One region of the Shewanella sp. 10N.261.52.F9 genome, then DNA from elsewhere that is predicted to be linked to it. Evidence: predicted binding sites of a transcription regulator. Region 1 holds the regulator's gene; the other holds the start of a gene.
What was found. Region 1 encodes sigma-54, which starts transcription at its own class of promoters, with help from an activator protein. Its sites were predicted from a motif close to GTTGGCACGNNNNTNGNNT; they were not measured.
Positions count from the first base shown of each region.

Region 2: a site for sigma-54 is predicted at 2,773-2,791, ahead of AB4298_RS03910 (nitrate reductase). Genes of this name have one in related genera too.

Region 1 covers NZ_JBFRNX010000021.1:65,608-73,317, reverse strand. The annotation lists gene AB4298_RS13585 (molybdate ABC transporter substrate-binding protein) at 1-699, shown strand, start outside; gene mgtE (magnesium transporter) at 757-2,121, opposite strand; gene AB4298_RS13575 (HPr family phosphocarrier protein) at 2,215-2,490, opposite strand; gene rapZ (RNase adapter RapZ) at 2,477-3,331, opposite strand; gene ptsN (PTS IIA-like nitrogen regulatory protein PtsN) at 3,540-3,983, opposite strand; gene hpf (ribosome hibernation promoting factor) at 3,986-4,273, opposite strand; gene AB4298_RS13555 (RNA polymerase factor sigma-54) at 4,303-5,763, opposite strand; gene lptB (LPS export ABC transporter ATP-binding protein) at 5,899-6,630, opposite strand; gene lptA (lipopolysaccharide transport periplasmic protein LptA) at 6,630-7,166, opposite strand; gene lptC (LPS export ABC transporter periplasmic protein LptC) at 7,233-7,710, opposite strand, start outside.
Region 2 covers NZ_JBFRNX010000004.1:218,008-225,717, forward strand. The annotation lists gene AB4298_RS03910 (nitrate reductase) at 1-2,737, opposite strand, end outside; gene cctA (tetraheme c-type cytochrome CctA) at 3,238-3,585, opposite strand; gene htpX (protease HtpX) at 3,878-4,741, opposite strand; gene bioD (dethiobiotin synthase) at 5,403-6,068, opposite strand; gene AB4298_RS03930 (methyltransferase domain-containing protein) at 6,095-6,865, opposite strand; gene bioF (8-amino-7-oxononanoate synthase) at 6,915-7,710, opposite strand, start outside.

The DNA.
Region 1 (7,710 bases):
GCCATGAAGGACATTGTGATGGCGTACCAGCAAACAGATGATCAAAAGGTTGCTACTGATTTCGGTCCATCAGGGCTGCTGAGAAAGCGCATTGAAAATGGCGAACAGGTGGATCTATTTGCTTCTGCAAATATGAAGCACCCACAGACATTGGAAGCGGCCGGTAAAGGTGGCAATGTGGTAATGTTTGCCCGTAACCAGATGTGTGCATTGGCTCAGCCCAACGTTAACATTAATAGCGAAGGCTTATTAGCTGTCATACTTGATCCGAAAGTTCGAGTGGGCACTTCAACACCTAAAGCCGATCCATCAGGTGACTACGCGTGGAAAATTTTTGCTAAAGCGGACGATGTAAAAGCAGGGGCAAAGACCAAGCTTGAACAAAAAGCACTGCAGCTTACCGGTGGTGAGAACAGCGCGAAGGCACCTAAAGGCCGTAATACTTATGGTTGGGTAATGGAAAATAAGCGCGCGGATGTGTTTTTAACTTATTGTACGAATGCAGTATTGGCGCAAAAAGAAGTGAATGATTTACAAATCGTGCAGATGCCAGCACCACTAGCTGTTGGTGCAAATTATGGTTTGATTGTGCTTGATGATGCACAAAAGGATACTTGGAAATTAGCGATGTTTATCCTGTCTGAGCCCGGACAAACGATTCTTGCTGACTACGGTTTCGATGCGCCGTTAAAGCAGTAATAGCCATTAAGCTTAAACCCAAAAGGCCGCAATTGCGGCCTTTTTGTTAAGTCGGCTCTAACTCATCAAGAATAGCGTTGCCAAACCCAGGAAGGCAAAGAGGCCAATAACGTCAGTTACTGTGGTTAACACCATACCGCCGGCTAGAGCCGGATCAATGTTCATTCGTTTCAACATTAACGGAATAGTCGCTCCAGCAAGGCCCGCTACCGTCATATTGATAAGCATAGCGCCCGCTATTAAGCCACCTAAGGCTATATCACCTTTCCAGACCCACACAGCCGCAAAAACCAAAATAGACCACAGCAAGCCATTCAGGAAGCCAATGGCAAGCTCTTTACCAATTAACCAACGTGAGTTACTTTGACCAATTTGTCCTAAGGCAATACCACGAATAACCAAAGCTAAGGTTTGGTTACCAGCAACACCGCCCATACTCGGGACGATAGTCATTAAAATCGCAATCGTTGCGAACTGTTCAATCGTGCCTTCAAACATGTTGCTGACTGACGCTGCCAGCAGCGCGGCAAACAAATTAACAGTTAGCCAGAGTGAGCGACGGAAAGTACTCTTAAGCACGGGGCCAAAGGTATCTGTATCGTCATCCATACCTGCCATACCCATCATTGAGTGTTCGGCATCTTCACGAATAACATCGACTACATCATCAATGGTGATACGACCCAGTAGCTTGTCGTTCTCATCGATAACGGGGGCTGACATCCAGTCATGTCGTTCAAAAAGTTGTGCGACTTCGCTGTCTGACATACCGACAGGGATCGCTTCGAGATCTGACATCATGATTTCACGCACAGATGCATTCGGGTCGCAGGTCAGAAGATCGGCAATTCTTACACCACCTAAAACACGATCATGTTTATCGACCACATAAAGCATGTCTGTGGCATCAGGCAGTTCACCGCGAATTCTTAAGTAACGCAAAATTACGTCAATGTTGACGTCGGGTCTTAAGGTGACGGTGTCGGTATTCATTAAGCTACCGGCTGTATCATCAGGGTAAGATAGCGCTTGTTCGACACGAACCCTGTCTTGCTTACTCATCGATTGCAGTACTTGCTTAAAGACGCTGTCTGGCAAGCTACGTAGGATGTAAGCCAAGTCATCGGTGTCCATATTCTCGGCCGCTTTAGCAACGCGTTCAGGACTCATCTGAGTGATCAGACTATCTTTAAGCTCTTCACCAAGCTCATCGAGGATTTCACCGGTATGCTCTTGATCAATTAATTGCCACAGTACTTGGCGTGTTCGTGGCGGGGACGATTCGAGAATAAAAGCGATGTCTGATGCTGCCATGTCTTGCAACATATTCCGCACATGGACAAACATACCGCTGCCCAAGGCTTTTGTTAGCTGATTGAGGCGTTGATCTGTTGTTTCATTGTCTAAGACTTCAATCGGCATGATTCCCTCACAGGGTCTTTAAAAAGGCGCTTATGTTAACTTAAGTGCTGGTGGAACGGGTGATAATTAAGACGGTCGAGCCAATATCGGTAGTTAACTATCTTCGTCAAACTTGGCATCGATGAGCTGACAAACAGCATCGAGTGCTGTTTGAGCATCTGGGCCCGTTGCCAGTAGTTGAACGGTTTTCCCCATACCCGTCTCTAACATCAATAAGCCTAGTACACTGGTAGCAGAAGCTTGTTTTTCGCCTTGAATGATAGTTATTTTGGCATCGAATTCCGACGCCAAAACTACCAACTTAGTGGCCGCTCTTGCATGAAGTCCCAATTTATTACATAGGGTGATTTCACGCTCAATGGTCGGCATTTTTTAACTCGCGGTGACGGGCTTGTACCTTGTGTTTGCCATGTTTGAAGTGTGCAGCAAGACGCTCAGTAATATACACAGAGCGATGTTGTCCACCAGTGCAGCCAATAGCAATCGTTAAATAGCTACGGTTGTTACGCTCAAGGTCAGGTAGACAGTTTTCAAGTAGATCTTCTATCTGCTTGATAAACTCATTAACTCGTGGACGCTCGTTCAAGAAGTCTTGAACGGGTTTATCGAGTCCAGTCATTGGACGTAAATCAGGCTCCCAATGAGGGTTTGGTAAAAAGCGTACATCAAACATAAAGTCTGCTTCGGTCGGCATACCATGCTTGAAACCAAATGATTCAAAATTGATCATCAACTGTTTATCAACATTGCCTATTAATATTTCACGCACTTGATCGTTTAGATCGTAAATATTAAGACTTGAAGTATCAATGTAGTGATCAACGATATTGGCCAAAGGCTCAAGTAAACGCGCTTCTAATGCAATCGCTTCTTTCAAAGATACATTGTCGTGAGAGAGCGGGTGAAGGCGTCGTGTTTCATTGTAGCGCTTGAGCAGTACTTCATCGCTAGAGTTTAAGAAAAAGCTCAGTAACTGTATGCCTTTAGGCAAAAAGGTAAGATGTTTGACGAGTTCGTCTTTGCTTTCTGGCAAGTTACGGATGTCGACACTGATAGCAACAAACTTAGTATTACCTGATAGTTCGTTAAGTAGTGTGCCCATCATAGGCAATGGGAGATTGTCGACACAGTAGTAGCCGAGATCTTCGAGCATTCTTAGTAAAACAGATTTGCCTGAACCTGAACGACCAGAGACTAAAACAAGCTTCATCGTATGGGTACCTGATTGAAAATTAACTAAATGTTTGAATATGGTAATAATCTTGTATCTATGGATATAGATTAACTTTTTTAAGCTTTAAAGCAAGAAATTAAGCAGATGATGAAGAAGAATAATATAACTGTAATAATTACTTAGGCCTTTAAATTACTGCTGCAAGCTTACGCTATGCGACGAATTTAAAGACCCCAGTAAGATATTATTGGGTAATGACTTGATATAGTTCTGATTCGTTACTGGTTTTTCTCAACTGTTTTAACACTGCTTTGTCATTAAGCTTTTCTGCCATTGAAGACAAAGTTGCTAAATGCTGTTCACACTGCTCAGATGGCACCAATAGGGCAAATAGAATATCAACGGGCTTTTTATCGATTGAGTCAAATGCAATTGGATCTTCGCATTTGACTAAGACCGCCACAGGTCGCTCGATATTAGCCAGCCTTCCGTGAGGGATCGCTATACCGTTACCTATACCCGTGCTACCCATTTTCTCTCTCGCCAATAGACTTTCAAAGATCTCTTGTGAAGACAGGGTAGGGTACTGGACAGCGGCAATATCACTGATTAACTCCAGTACCTTTTTCTTACTGCCCGGAGTGGCGCAGGTAGTGCACTCCGGCTGCAGGATGGTACTTAGTTCCATCGTTAGTGTTTAGTTAGCTTCTCTTTGTGTTTAAGAACCTGACGATCTAGCTTATCTATCAGGGAGTCTATTGCAGCATACATATCTGCATGCTCCGAAGTGGCAAATACTTCCCCTTTTTTCAGGTGGATTTTTGCTTCGGCAATCTGCTGCATTTTTTGTACATTCAAAATAACGTGCACATTATTGATCTGATCGAAATGTCGTTCAAGCTTTGTGAATTTTTCTTGCACGTAGCCGCGCAAAGATTCAGTAATTTCGATGTGATGTCCTGTCAGGTTGATTTGCATATATCGATCCTCCAAGTGCCTAATTTGAGTTATAAACTCTTACGTTGGTTTGAGGGGGGGATCAGCATCGCTTCTCGATATTTTGCGATCGTACGTCTAGCAACTTTAATCCCTTGTTCTGCCAAAAGTTGAGCCATTTTGCTGTCGCTTAATGGTTTCTTTTGGTTTTCAGCTGCGACTAACTTCTTAATAAACGCTCTAATTGCTGTCGATGAACATTCTCCGCCATCGTCAGTACCGACGTGGCTAGAGAAGAAATATTTCAGTTCAAAGATACCTCGTGGGGTATGCATATATTTCTGTGTGGTTACTCGTGAAATGGTTGATTCATGCATTTCAACCGCTTCCGCGATATCATTTAACACCATGGGTTTCATGGCTTCTTCGCCGTATTCGAAAAATCCTTGCTGGAACTTAACGATACAGTTAGTCACTTTTAATAAAGTGTCGTTACGGCTTTCAAGGCTTTTGATAAACCACTTTGCTTCTTGCAGATGTCCTCGAATAAACTGTCCGTCTGCCTGATTAGTCGTACTACGCGCCATCGAGGCATAATGTTGGTTTACGTTAATTTTAGGCATGTAATCAGGGTTTAGCTCAACAACCCAGCGACCTTTTTTCTTGCTAACCGAGACATCAGGAATAACATATTCGTCTTTACTGCGCGCAATCGCCAGCCCAGGCCTTGGGTTTAGGGTTTGGATCAGTGTAATTGCTTCGCGAAGATCATCTTCTTTAAGCTTTGTTTTGCGCATTAATTGCCTGAAATCTCTACCAGCAATTAAGTCTAAATAGTCTTTGATAAGTAATTTTGCGTTGTCGATATGCGGGGTATCTGCCGCATATTGCGCTAATTGGATCAGCAAACACTCACTCAGATTACGCGCTGCAACTCCAATAGGATCAAAGTGTTGTACTCGTTTTAATACGGCTTCAACTTCATCTAGTTCAGTTTCAGGGTCGCCCATCGCCTCTAAGATATCTTCACAGCTTTGGGTTAAGTAGCCGCGCTCATCAATAGCGTCGATAATAGCAGTGGCGATTGCAAGATCGTTATCAGAAAACGGTGTGAGGTTTTTTTGCCATTCAAGGTGTTCGTACAAGCCTTCGCTGGTTTCACCTTGAAAGGGCATATCATCTTCGCGACTAACGCCTGAGCTGGAGTTAGACGATACGGTGTAGACTTCGTCCCATGTTGTATCCATTGGCAGGTCATCTGGCATGGAATCTTGGGTTAATGCATCAGAGGTTTCAACCGTAGCGCTGTCGCGCTCTAGGCTATTAGAATCGTTTGAAGATGGGTCGTCACTATTATCCATGTCGCCATCTGATTGCTCTTCGTCTAACTCGAGTAGTGGGTTAGATTCTAATGCTTGTTGGATCTCTTGTTGCAGCTCTAAAGAAGATAGTTGCAATAGGCGAATAGCCTGTTGCAATTGAGGAGTCATGGTGAGCTGTTGACCCATTTTGAGCTGGAGTGACGCTTTCATCGTACCGCTATTCCCTACACTGTAGTTAAACGTTAAAGCTCGCTGATTGGCGAAGAAAGCTTAAAAACTCAATACATTGATTTTATTTGGAATTGTATTCCGTATTAAGTTTTTAACTTCCAAATGGTGAATTAACTATAGCCTGAATTGTTCACCTAAGTACACTGCTCGAACTTGCTGGTTGTCTAAGATTTCAGCAGGTGTACCTTCGGCAATAAGATTTCCGTGACTCACGATATACGCATGCTCACAAACATCGAGTGTTTCACGCACATTGTGGTCGGTAATTAGTACGCCTAAACCGCGGTTTTTGAGCTGTTCAATAATCTTTTTAATATCAATTACAGAAATAGGGTCAACACCGGCAAAAGGTTCATCTAATAGGATGAATTTGGGGTTGGCTGCTAATGCTCTGGCAATTTCAACACGGCGTCGTTCACCGCCTGATAGTGCCATACCTTGGCTATCGCGAATGTGAGTAATATGGAACTCTTCTAACAGATGTTCGAGTTGTTCTTCACGTTGTTCATTATTGATGTCACTGCGGGTTTGTAGCACCGCCATAATGTTGTCACGTACAGACAGTTTTCTGAAAATACTCGCTTCTTGCGGTAAGTAGCCAATACCTTTACGAGCACGTAAGTGCATTGGGTCTAAAGTAAGATCGTCATCGTCGATAAAAATCTTACCTTTATCGCTTTGAACCAGACCAACAACCATATAGAAAGTGGTTGTTTTACCCGCACCATTTGGTCCAAGTAAGCCAACAATTTGGCCCGTTTTTACGGTTAAGCTAACATCCTGCACAACAGCACGGCTCTTATAGCTTTTAGCTAGATTGGCTGCTTTTAAGGTGATTTGGCTCATTATTGTTCCTGCTGTTGTACTGGTGCTTCAGGCTTTTCTTCCTGATAGGTTTCAGGCTGAATAATGGTGATAACTCTGTCATCTCCTTGGCCAGTACTTTCTGCGATTAGTTGCTGCTTACTGATATTATACTTGATGCGGTTACCTGTAACTTGGCTGCCGTCTTGCTCTAGTGTTGCCTCACCCACTAAAGTCAGTGTGCGTGTGGCTAATTCATAACGGATTTCTTTGGCGCTAGCTGTTGCAGGACGGCCATCATCCATAGTTTGGGTATAAGTTGCTGGCGCGCCTGTAGCGACTAATGTTTTACCGCTTTTATCTTCTTTCGAGAATACACGTAGCTCGTCGGCTTTCATCTTAATAGAGCCTTGTGTAACTTCTACTGGGCCGAAGAAAATAACTTGGTTATTTTTTATATCAGCTTCTTGGCTCGCCGCGGCGATTTTTACTTCTTGCTGCAGATCATCGACCTTAGCAATAGTGTTAAAACTTAACAGACAAAATAGGCCTGCAAGGATAGATTGATTGTATTTCATAATGTCCTTCATACTCGGCTATAGCGTATTGCTGATGCAGCCCAAGTGTTGTTCAATATTGGCGTATTACTTAGCTTCGTAGATCCCTTCTACTTGGCTAACAAGTTTTACGCTCTGGGCATTCAAGTCGGCATATAGCCCCATTCCTTGAATAACAAATTCGTTGCCAGTGACGTGGATCATATCGTCAGAGGTCATGATCATAGTATTGAGATCAAGCTCTAGATAATCAGTTGTTAACGTCTGGATAGGCTCTTCTGGACTAATAGAGTCGATAATAACATTGTTTTCTAAAGTTACCTTACCAGTCACTTTATTTAGGCTACCTTGAGTACCTTTGAGCTGCCATTGAGCTTGGCCATCATCAGGATAAATAAGATAAACAGGTTCGGTAAAATAAGTCATGCTGACACTATCGAAATGCTCCATATGCTTGGCGGTTACTTCGCTATTGATCAGTCCTAATTCGTTGTATTCGATACTACGAAGATCATCAATAATGTAGTCAGGACGTTGACTGACATCAATATCTAGCTGTTGCTCG
Region 2 (7,710 bases), on a different contig from region 1:
TCCCTCCCGCTCGAATAAGCCTATATAGCTTGCTAAGCCAATCATTATCAACGCACTGATTAAGCAGAGCTTGTACTGCATTAACATCTACTTTGACTTCTCTGCTATCACTAATGCATAGACCAATGACAGAGCCTTGCTTGAGAAAACAGGTAATTGTGTAACCTGAAAACTGCCACTCCAATATTTGCGCAGGGATATTTGAAAAGCCAACCACATCGCTAAATGCTTTACTAACAAGCTCAGCCTTTGCCGCCGCAAAATGATGACAAACGCCATCATTAATGGTTTGCTTTACACACCAAATATGCTGTCTGAAATCCACAACAGACGTCCCCCAGATGATCCCTTGAACCACGACGGGATAAGCCTCAATTTGCACCCGTTGGTGCTTAAACCCTGGTTGCAAAGACCAAGGATCTACATGACTTTCCAGTAGCTGATTGACACCCGCACTGTTACTAAATTGAGTTGACCAATGCATCGAACAGAAAGCTGAACCCGGTAAAATAGCCTCATCAGCAACCGTTCTTGCTAACATGTTTTCATTTGAATTAAGCCCGGTAAGTTTGACGAGATCTCCAGAAGCAATCTGCAATTGCTCCAAGGTAAAAGGGTTAAGCAAAACCGTAGGTTGATAATCACTTGCCGATAGGCTGGCAATATGACCCGTTCGCGTCATGGTGTGCCACTGATCTCGCGATCTGCCAGAGTTAAGCCATATTCCATTTGGCGCAGACTTTTTATCCACTTCTTGTGCTAACAAAGGAGTCGCGATGAAGTTGGCAAGACCATTGGTCGTTGAGAAGCGACCATCTTGATATAAGCGTTCTTGAGATAAATATTGAGACGATTGCAGTGTTTTTTGTTCTAGGAGATTATTTGGCAGATCTTCAGCCTTATCTTTAACTAACGCCTTAGTTTGCAAGCTATTAAATTGCTCGCACCTTTTGGCAATAGGCCACTGGATCGGCTCAAGCTCGTCGTACTCCTGCTCGCTAATATTGCTTAGACCAGCTAAGGTATATTGCTGATTGGGAAAGTGACTAACCACTTTGTCGGTAAGCATCGCGTGCTCGGTAAAAATTTGATGACTATTGGAAAAATTGAAACCTTGTTTGAATCCAAGCGCTTTCGCCACTTCACAAATGGCCCACCAGTCTGCTTTTGATTCTCCTTGTGGTGTAACAAAACGACGCTGACGACTAATGGTACGTTCACTATTGGTCACCGTTCCAGACTTTTCTGACCAACCTTGGGCAGGCAAAAGTAAGTCTGCGTATTTAGCTGTATCGGTGTCAGCAGTAATATCTGACATCACCACAAACTCACAGCGCTTAAGTCCTCGTTTAACTAAAGCCGTATCGGGCATTGACACTAATGGATTAGTACCCATTATCCATATGGCCTTGATTTCCCCCGACGCCATCTGGCTGAAAATTTCTGTCGCGGTGAGTCCTTTGCTTTTTACTACTGACTCTGATTGCCAAAACTCACTTAGCAGACTTCGCTCTTGCAAGGTAAATCCCATATGAGCTGCGAGCTGAGTTGCCATGCCTCCGACTTCACGTCCGCCCATTGCATTTGGCTGACCAGTTAATGAAAAGGGTCCACAGCCTGGTTGACCTATATCCCCCATTGCCAAGTGACAATTAATAATGGCATTACTGGTGTCAGTGCCGATGAGTGATTGATTCACACCTTGACCACTGGCTGTAACAACTTTATTTGTGACTGGAACGATGGGATCAGTTGCAGTATAGAGCTGATAAAAGTTGCTAATATCCTCAACCGACAATCCTGTTTTAACAGCGACTTTCTCAAGAGAATCACATGCGTTTACAGCGTAAATTGCTTCTGAATACCCTCGGGTATTGCTTTGAATATAATCAAGGTTTTGCCGCTTCGAGTGACTAATTGCGCTTAATAATCCATTGAATAAAGCGAGATCGGATCCCGGTAGTAATTGCAGATGCAGATCTGCATAAGACGCCGTAGCTGTTTTACGTGGATCGACAACCACCAACTTGGTTCCTTTTTGTTCTCTTGCTGCAAGAATGCGTTTAAACAATACCGGGTGTGTCCAAGCGGTATTGGCACCAACAAGTACAACGACATCGGCCAATTCAAAATCTTGATAACAGCCAGGAATAACATCTTCACCAAAAGCGCGAATATGCGCCGTTACCGCTGAAGACATGCACAAGCGTGAATTGGTATCGATATTGGCGCAGCCTAAAAAACCTTTAGCCAATTTATTTGCTACGTAATAATCTTCTGTAAGCAGTTGGCCCGATAAATAAAATGCCACCGAATTACTGCCATGCTCTGCAATAATACTGTTAAATTTCGATGCAACTTTATCAATCGCCTCGTCCCAGCCAATCGTTTTGCTGGCATTGACTTGTACTGTTTCAGTGTTTGCCTTGTCATGGTCTCTAGAGCTCAGCCTTTGGTTCAACCTCGGATAAAGCAGTTTATTCGGGACCTTTACCCCTTCAAGCAAACTCATGCCTTTGAGGCATAACTCACCAGCATTTGCAGAATGGGTTACGTCACCACATAGCTCGATATGCTTGTGATTGCTCTCGTTAGCCTGCGGTACACTAGCGTTTTGAATAAGCTTATCCGCTTTAACAATCGAAGATTTTTGCATAATTTCGTCAGATGTCCCGCGGTGGATCTCTATCCCGCAGCCGACACCACAGTAAGCACAAGTGGTTCTACAGCTTGGCATTTGCTCGCTCCTCCATGAAAGTCTTATAAGAGATAAAGCAAATACCAAGCCAAAATTTAAACAACTGTTTTAATAGTAAAAATTTGCTGCTGAAGGGTGACTGATAAGAATACAAACTAAATAACGCCCAAAAAAAGTGCATTTATATGCACTAAAGGCGCACACAGCTTGTATTTTTTTAGGCGGGAGTTCGTATTCTAATCACAAATACAGGCGGGATAAGGTGAATTTTAGTACAAATAGCCGGAGTAAATACGCGATTTCACGCCGTAATATCGCGTTTCACTACTCTTCAATGGTTGGTAAATAAGCTAAAAACATCAAAAATGGCGAGATATAGAGCAGCATAATTGCTCAACACTAACACGCAAAATAGTGGTAATCACTTAAATTTTTTCAAAAACTTGAGCGCCTAACGACTTGATATAATATGCAAATTTTAGCCACAAAAAAGCCAGCTATTTAGCTGGCTCAATTTAGAATTCTGAATTAATTCAAAATTACTTAAGTACTGACTCTGCTGTACGGCCGTCATCGTGACAGCTGTCACAAGTTGGCTTGTCACCCACGTTCATTTCATGTGGCGCGTGACAATCTGCACACATTAGCATGCCATCATGTGGTTGGTGAACTGCGTCCATTTCTGCCAATGTACCGTGGCAAGCTTGGCACTGCTCAAACTCATATTCGCCGTCTGCAGATGGAGAACCGTCAGCGTGACACGCTTCACAACCGTCCATTTCTGCATGCATTTCAGCAAGTTCTTGACCTTCAGCGAAAGCTGATGGAGATAGTGCTAGCGCAGCGAAAGCCGCACCAAAGATTACGCTTAGTAGTTTATTGCTCACAATTGTATCCTCATTAGATGTTCACATAGTGAAAACTTATATGTCAGGTTTGTTTTCATCTTGCGATCATTATTTTTTTAGCACGACTTAGATTAATTTAGCTAAGCATTATCTAATTCGCAACTAATTTAGCTGAAAGATCATATCATTGTGGATTTTCGCAAAACGTGCGCTCAATCAAATTAACTCTTGGAATTTGCTCGTTTTCACCATTTATCGCTTTGATTTTGAGCAATAAAAAAGCGATTTGAGCTTTATAAGCTCAAACCGCTTTGTTTAGTAAAACGTTATATTAGCTAGCGCGTAATGCTGCGATACGCTTTTCTAATGGTGGATGACTCATCATCAATTCCGCCATAGACTTTTTACCATTGATACCAAGTGCAGACATAGATGCTGGCATTGCACCAGTTTCTGGACCTTGACGTAATCTATCAAGTGCAGCAATCATCTTCTCTTTACCTGCAAGTTTTGCTGCGCCTTCATCCGCTCTGTATTCACGAATACGTGAGAAGTAAGCAACGATGATTGAAGCCAAAATACCAAATAACATATCAAGAACGAAAACCACTGCCATATAGGCAAACATGCCTAGGCCTTCACCTTCTTCATCATTACTTGCAACGAAGTTATTGATGATGCCTGCAACGACGCGAGCAGCGAAAATGACAAATGTGTTCACTACGCCTTGAATTAGCGTCAATGTCACCATGTCGCCGTTGGCAACGTGGCTGACTTCGTGAGCTAGAACCGCTTCAATCTCGTCTTGGTTCATGCCGTATAGCAAACCACTACTGACTGCCACTAAAGAGTTATTCTTGCTTGGGCCTGTCGCAAATGCGTTTAGCTCTGGTGACTGATAAATTGCCACTTCAGGCATTTTAATACCAGCTTGCTCAGCTTGACGGGCAACCGTTTCAACTAACCAACGTTCAGTATTATCACGTGGTGTTGTGATCACTTCACAACCCATAGTCTTTTTAGCCATCCACTTAGAGATTGCTAAACTGATAAATGCGCCACCAAAACCAAAGATCGCAGCGAATACCAGTAAACCACCCATAGTAGAGGTGTTAACACCTAAAATAGACATCACAATTGATGCCACTAATAAGATCGCCATGTTGGTGGCAATCAGTAAAAATATACGCTTCATTTAAGCTCCTGTAGGATACAAAGTACCTGATATACACTCTTAAAAGACATAATATGTCCGGCAAACGAGATTTCAAGGGGAGACGGCAAAAATTTTGCTTTGTCGCTTCAATTTATGGCTTATTGCTTCAATAATAGACGACTCGAATCCACTTTATATCAAGTGATGCCAAGTCTAGGTCGGTTTCATTAATCCAAGATTAATTTAATTGCCTAACGGGGATAATTGTAAAAGACGTGAGATTAATCTTTTTTAACAAAAAGATAAGCCTAATTAACCACCATAGACAAACGGCATAACTAGGCTTTGCTGAACTAGATTAATAGGGATAGCTCGAACGAAGATTTATACCAATCAGTACAAGAATTTGATCTACTCAGAGTGTTTTTGGCAAACTAATTCAAGGCGAATAATTGAAAGAATGGTCGCTCCCTTTTGAAGTTATTCAACGTAGAAGTAGGCAGCCAAAAACGCTCCAGAATGGCGAGTTTTAGCGGCTTTGATGCTGTGTTAACTAGCTTGAACGTAGAATAACTATGCTCTTCACTCGTTGCAAACCACATGGATGTGGTGAATGTCATTAAAGCAAGGAGCACTTAATGACCTTGCCTCAAAGCCGCTAAATTCTCGCTGAGCGACCAAATGTTTATACTGATTGGTATTAGCCAAGAACGCTTAAATCTAGATGACTGGCTACTTGCTCTGCTGTTGCTTCCGATAGGTGTGGTACAAAACCTAAGAAAGGCGCTGTAATTGCCGTTTTTAATGTTGCTAGGTTTTCTTCTGGATGCGCCATGTCAGGATCAACCTGATTAGCGACCCAACCAGCAATGTTGAGGCCATCAGCTTTTATCGCTTCCACGGTAAGTAATGCATGATTTAAACAACCAAGCTTCATACCAACCACTAAAATAACCGGCAGCTGCATCATTTGCACCACTTCAGATAAGTAATGCCCGTCCCCTAATGGTAAACGCCAGCCACCAGCACCTTCTATTAAGCAAAAGTCCGCACCGACAAATTCAGACATTTTCATCATAGCCGCAATGCGGTTAGGGGCTAACTGTACGCCCATTTGCTCGGCTGCAATATGCGGAGCAATAGCAGGTAAAAATGCAAAAGGGTTAATATCTTCATAAGGAAGCTTAATCGTTGATGCAGCCATTAATGCTAACGCATCACTATTTCGTAGACCCGCTTCTGTTTCAGTGCAACCCGATGCTACAGGCTTAAAACCAACAGTTTCGCCTTTGGCAGCCGTCAATAATGCAGATGAAATAAGCGTCTTACCGCAATCAGTGTCGGTACCGGTTACAAAAAATGTCATGTTATCTCCAAGTCGCTCAGCTGCAATTAGCGCTTTTTGCGCGCCTTAATAAAGCAAATATTATAAGTTAAAGGAAGGCCCTCTGGGGCTCGGCTCAACTCTGCCTTAGCTTGTAATGCTTGCCAATCTTTACGTCCTCTCAATGTGACCTGAGGCAAGTTAACATCTTGTTGTTGCTTAACAATTGATGCACCAACTCCTTTAATCGACTGCAACATTGATTTCAGAGTGTCAAAATGTAAGCTGATCGCCTGCGTTTCACACAGCTCGATATCCCATTGTGATTTATCAAAGCCCGCTAACAGTGTGCTCTGTTCAATAAACTGATTTATTTTAAAACCCAGAGCAGCCAATTGCTGCAAGCTATCTTTGGCGACGATGCTCATATTGAACTCTGCGCCCGCAGTTAGCACTCGATTAGCTTCTGTTATTGCTTGAGGCAGTTGTTGACACCATTGCAGAGCAACATTGGAGTAGATGCCGTCCACACTGTTGTCGAGCAAAGGCAGGTTTTGAGCATCTGCACATATCGCTTGGTAGTGTGGATAATTCGCAGTCAGAGTGCTTAACATACCCTCGGCGATATCCAGGCAAATGACCTGCTTAACGCTTGGTAAATGCGCAAAGCATGTGCCGGGGCCGGCACCAATATCCAATAATCGACCACTGACCTCAGTTTGCTTTAACAAACGTTGAGCCGTTTGTTGTTGCAAAACATCATAGGTGTGGTAGTTATCTGCTGCGGCTGAAAAACATGCCGCCACCTGCTGGCTTAGCCCATTTGATCCTTTATTCACAACATTGGATCCCGAACAATTAAAATATTGTTATTCATTAATTTGATTATTAATCGTTATTAAGGATATCAGCCAACACATTCACTAAGGCTGATATATCTTGTTGGCAATGATTGGCATTTAGCGTCAATCTTAGCCTTGCACTACCTTGTGGAACAGTTGGTGGCCTTATTGCACCTAACCAAAAGCCATGCTCTTTAAGGCGCTGAGCCACAGCCATCGTTTTAGCACTATCACCTAAAATAATAGGCTGTATTGCAGTTAACGAATCAGTTAACTCAATATTTTTACTTTCACACTGTTCGCGAAAATAACTGATGTTCTCTTTAAGCTTTTCCCTTAGCTCTGGTTGCTGCTCTATCACTGTCAATGCGGTAAAAGCTGCCACTGCACTTGCAGGAGATAATGCCGTGGAATAAATATAGTGCCGTGCATTAGCAACGAGAAAGTCAACTAACTCGCGGCTACCGAGAATTGCAGCACCTTGCCCACCGAGAGCCTTTCCAAATGTGACTAATTGCGCATCAATCTTAATATCGTCAGTTAGTCTCGTAGCGCCAAAGCCATCTTCACCAATCACACCAAAACCATGGGCATCATCAACAATAAACCATGCACCATGTTGCTGACAAAGCGCTGACATCTCTGCTAACGGTGCGATGTCTCCATCCATACTAAATACACTTTCGGTAACCAGTGCACTTGGTTTAAAACGTTCAAAGCAGGACTTCGCACTCTCAATGTCATTGTGACTAAAGCGCTTTAGTTTTGCACCACTGTCTTGAATACCATCAATAACAGATGCATGAATGAACTTATCTGCAACAACTAGATCGTTCGGTTCA